DNA from 2 places in the Sorangium sp. So ce381 genome. Region 1 is predicted to be linked to the other one. Evidence: riboswitches for the same ligand, from Rfam matches in the RefSeq annotation. Region 1 holds a riboswitch; the other holds the start of a gene.

What was found. A riboswitch is a leader RNA that binds a small molecule or an ion and turns the genes downstream of it on or off. The one in region 1 is predicted to bind cobalamin.
Region 2: another riboswitch for cobalamin. It lies ahead of WMF29_RS21165 (TonB-dependent receptor domain-containing protein); the one in region 1 lies ahead of WMF29_RS01345 (energy-coupling factor ABC transporter permease).

What each region holds. Positions count from the first base shown of each region.
Region 1 covers NZ_CP150336.1:340,128-342,321, reverse strand. Annotated here, with positions in the region: cobalamin riboswitch at 927-1,134, shown strand; gene WMF29_RS01345 (energy-coupling factor ABC transporter permease) at 1,233-1,946, shown strand; gene WMF29_RS01340 (hypothetical protein) at 1,970-2,194, shown strand, end outside.
Region 2 covers NZ_CP150336.1:5,622,942-5,625,135, forward strand. Annotated here, with positions in the region: gene WMF29_RS21165 (TonB-dependent receptor domain-containing protein) at 1-1,190, opposite strand, end outside; cobalamin riboswitch at 1,434-1,660, opposite strand; gene dhbC (isochorismate synthase DhbC) at 1,897-2,194, shown strand, end outside.

The DNA.
Region 1 (2,194 bases):
CGGGCGAGCAGAGCGCTCCAGACGCGAAGGCAGCCAGGCGAGCGCACGACCCACACACACAAGCTCTGCCGGAATTCACGTTCGAGCCGGGCATACCCCTCCACCGAAGACAGCGCTCGGCGCAGCGTTCATTTCGCATTCCGAGACGAGCGAACACGAGATCCCCCATCTCTTCAATAAGAGACGCCACGACGCGGCAGGCAGCACAACGGACACCTGCTCCCGAGTAAAGAGCCAGGACGAATAAAGCACACTACGGAAGGAACGCGCCGGCGCCTGTGTTCAAGCGCACGAGAGCCCCTGCGTGCGCGCAGGCCGCGATACGCGCAGCGCGCGCGAGGCCACAAAGTAAACAGGTTTTATCTAAGGGGGACATATTTCACGACGTGTGCTCGACGACTCTTCGCCTGATGCGTCTGGGTCAATTTCTCGGCCTGGGCCATCGCATGACAGGCCTGGATGGCTCGCCGGCGCGCGCCTGTCTGCTCGATGGGGGCCCCGACAGGCGCACGGCGCGCCTCGGCAGCGATGGCCTCGTGCGCCGCTGCAGCGCCCCCCGAGGGCGAGGTGGCCACCAGCGCAGGCATCACCGCCGCACCGACGCCGTAGACGAGGGAGCTCGCGGCGTGCAGCGGCGGACCGGAGCGCGCCAGGTGGAAGCGCGCGCCCGGGTCGATGCACCGGGTCGACGCACCCGGGTTCGCCCGGTCCGCGCACGCGGGGTGCGCGCGCCCAGCTCGCGCGATCGCGTCGCCAGGACACGCGGGCCGACGCGCAGGCCAGCGCGCGCAAGGCGGAGCCCGCGCGCTCGACGGTGAGCTCGTCTGACACGCGAGGCCCCGTGCAGCGTCCGCTGGGCACCTCCGCCGCGATCGGGGCGCGACGTCCTTGACGCCGGGCACGAAACGGGATTACCGAGCACCGGCCTGACAATCCATTCCTCGGGTGCCCTCCAGGGCATAACAGGGAAGCCGGTGCAAAACCGGCGCGGTCCCGCCACCGTGAGTGGGGAGCTGCCTCCGAAGACCACTGGGCCTCATTGGACGAGGCCTGGGAAGGTGGACGCAGCGCTGGGAGCTCGATCAGCTCCCTGAACCCATGAGCCGGGAGACCTACCCGAGCCTCCCACGAGGTGCAGCTTGCGCACGTCTTCGTGGCGTTCGGGTGCGGACTTCACCCGGAGCGCCGAAATCGGTCTTCACGGCCGCTCTTTGTCGATAGCCGCCGTGTCCCTGGGGACGCTCCTCGCGCCCCGGCCCGCGGCCGCGATGCACCTCGCGGAAGGCGTCCTGCCGCTCGGCTGGTGCGCCGCCTGGAACGCGCTCGCCCTGCCCTTCGTCGCGATCGCCCTCCACCTGCTCCGGCGCCGCACCCAGCAGGACGCCTTCTACAAGCCGTTCGTCGGCCTCATCGCCGCCGCCGTCTTCGCGATCTCGTGCATGCCCGTGCCGGTGCCGACCGCCGGGACCTGCTCCCACCCGTGCGGCACAGGGCTCGCGGCGGTGCTCATCGGCCCCTGGATGACCGTCCTCGTCACCGTGGTGGCGCTCCTTATCCAGGCCCTCTTCCTCGCGCACGGCGGCCTCACCACGCTGGGCGCCGACGTCGCGTCGATGGGCATCGCGGGCGCCTTCACCGGATACTTCGTCTTCCACCTCGCGCGGCGCTGCGGCGCGAACCTCTGGGTCGCGGGCTTCCTGGCGGGCGTGACGTCGGACTGGGCGACGTACGCCACCACGGCGCTCGCGCTCGCGCTCGGGCTCTCGGGCGAGGGATCGGTGACGGCCATGTTCACGGGCGTCGCCCTCGCCTTCGTCCCCACCCAGCTGCCGCTCGGCCTGCTCGAGGGCGTCATGACCGCGGGGGCGCTCGCCTTCCTGCGCACCCGGCGGCCCGACATCCTGGACCGGCTCCAGGTCGTCCGGCTCGCCCCGGGGGCATCGTGACGCGGCGGCTCGGACAGCGCCCGGTGTCAGCGCTGCTCGCGCGGCGCGCGTGCGTAGCCTGCGAGCGCGCGCTCCAGCTCGCCGCTGCCCTCTGGCTCGCCGCCTGCCGCAACGCGTCCTGGGACGGCGTCGACGAGGCCGTGGTCCGCCGCGTCGCCGAGGACGCAGGGCGCCACGAGACGGGGCCGCTGTTCGCGGGCCTCGAGGGCGACCTCCTGCTGTTCGCGTTCCTGTGGGCCGGGCTCCTC
Region 2 (2,194 bases), 5.3 Mb from region 1:
GCGAGGGCGTGCAGCGCGAGCCCCTCGCCGAGGCTCACCTCCGCGCTGACGGCGCCGCGCGCGAACGAGCGCCGCGCGCGCGCGAGCGGGACGTCGTCCGGCGCGCGCGAGATGCCCTCGCGCGCGACCGAGAGCACGGGCCGCACCCGGAGCCGGTCGGCGAACGAGAGCGTCGCCCCGAGCGTCTGCTCCAGGCGGCGGCCCGCGAGCCGGAGCTCCGGCGTGAGCAGCGCGAGCTCGAAGAGGGGATCGTGGACCTCCGAGCGCGCCTCGATGAACGAGGTGCGCGCCTCGATCGCGTGCTGCGCCTCGCCGCCGAACGGCACCCGCGCCACGACGGACGTCAGGACGCGCCGCGACTCCCCCCGCGCCCTCCGGGATGGCAGGAGCGCGAGCCTCGGCATCCCCTGCTCGCGATCGGTGCCGTTCGCGATCACGTCGACGATCGCGCCGCCCCCGAGCTCGACGCGCGCGAGCGCCCACGCGTCGATCGTGCGCACGTCGGCGTTCTGCCGGCGCTCCAGGGTGTCGTCGCTCTCGTCGAAGAGCGTCCCGCGATCGTCCACGAACGTGTAGCGGTTCTCCGCGGCCTCGGCGCTCACCCCGACGATCGAGCTCACCGGCCCCGCGCTGGCGCCGGCGAACGCCCACCCGCGCCGCGCGCCGAGCGAGCCCGCCATCGCCCCCACGCCGGCCGTCGTCCGGGAAGGCCGCCGCGGCTCGAAGAAGATCGCGCCGCCGGGGCCGAGGCGGTCGGCCTCGATGGGCGCGTTGCCGCGGTAGATCTCGACGCGCTCGATGAGCCAGAGGGGCACGAGCGAGAGATCCGCCGTCCCCACGACGTCGTCGTTCAGGCGGACGCCGGCGAGGTACACAGGCGTCTGCGTGGCGGTCGCTCCCCGGAGGGCCGCGGTCGCCGGCCCGCCGAAGCCGCCCGACTCCTCCACGCGGACGCCCGGCTGCGTGCGGAGCACGTCCGCCGCCCCGAGCCCCGCGCCGGTGAGGCGATCGCGGCTCAGCACCGACCCCGCGACGGACCTGTCCTTGGGCGGCGCGGGCGCGCGCAGGCGATCCCCCTCGACGCGCACCTCCAGCGGGGCTGTCTCCGGCGGAGCGGCAGCGCGATCGCCCCCCTGCTCGCCCGCCGGCCTGCGCAGATCGTCAGCGCGGGCAGCCGGCAGGGCTGCCACGGCGCTGCCGACCGCGAGGGCGAGCCAGCACGCCGCGCCGGCGCTCCGGCGCCGACGCGACCGACGATCAGAGGAATCAACCATTCACGCGCCGCCTGCCCGCGTCGACCCAGCGCTGCTCCGGGTGAGCCGAGAGCCGAAGCGAGGGGGCTGCGTGACGGGCCACGGCACCGCGCGCGAGCGAGGTGGTCGAGGGCCTGCGCGCCTTCCCCTCGAAGGCTCAGGTCAGCGCGCGCCAGCGCACCGGCGCGCGCACCTTCGGCAGGTCTTCGGACTCACGGGCGCTGCGGCCGTCGCCGGCCGCTCTCCTACGGATCACCGCTTCCCAGGCTGCTCTGGTGCATGCCCAGTGCTTCTTGGTGATCGTCGTTCCCGTTCACCGCTGCGGGGGCAGTCCCGGATTCTCACCGGGTTCCCTTTTCAGCTCGCCCGGCGATGGCCGGGCGAGCACCGATGGCGGGGCGACTCGTCGCACCCGTCACGCAGGATGTCAACGCAGAAGCGAAGCCCCGGAGCGCCCCGTCCACGGGCCCCACCGACGGCACACACCCGAGACAGAATCGGGAGTCCCTTGACAGTTTCGATCTTCCGTGCCATGAGTTACTTGAAACTGATTTTCTTTATCATAATCAAGCGGCCCGAGACCTGACGTCCAGCGCCCGATGACCCGAGCCCACGTGGCTCTCGACGCCCATCGGAGCTGAATGTGACGAGTTCCATCTCGATGCCGGCCTCTGCCGCGCTGCCCGCGGTGAACGCAGGGCAGCTGTTGAAGCAATACACCCCTGAGTCGGCGTTCTTCTTCGCGTCGCCGACACGCACCCTGCTCGCGCAGGGCGTACACGACATGATCCTCGAGCCGAACGGCGCGGATCAGGGCGACCGCCTCGCGGACCGCGTCACAAGGGTGCTCGCGGCGGCCTCGAGGGCCGGCGCCGGCCAGGGCCTCCCCATGGTGGTCGGCGCGGTGCCGTTCAACAGCACGTCGCCCGCTCACCTCATCG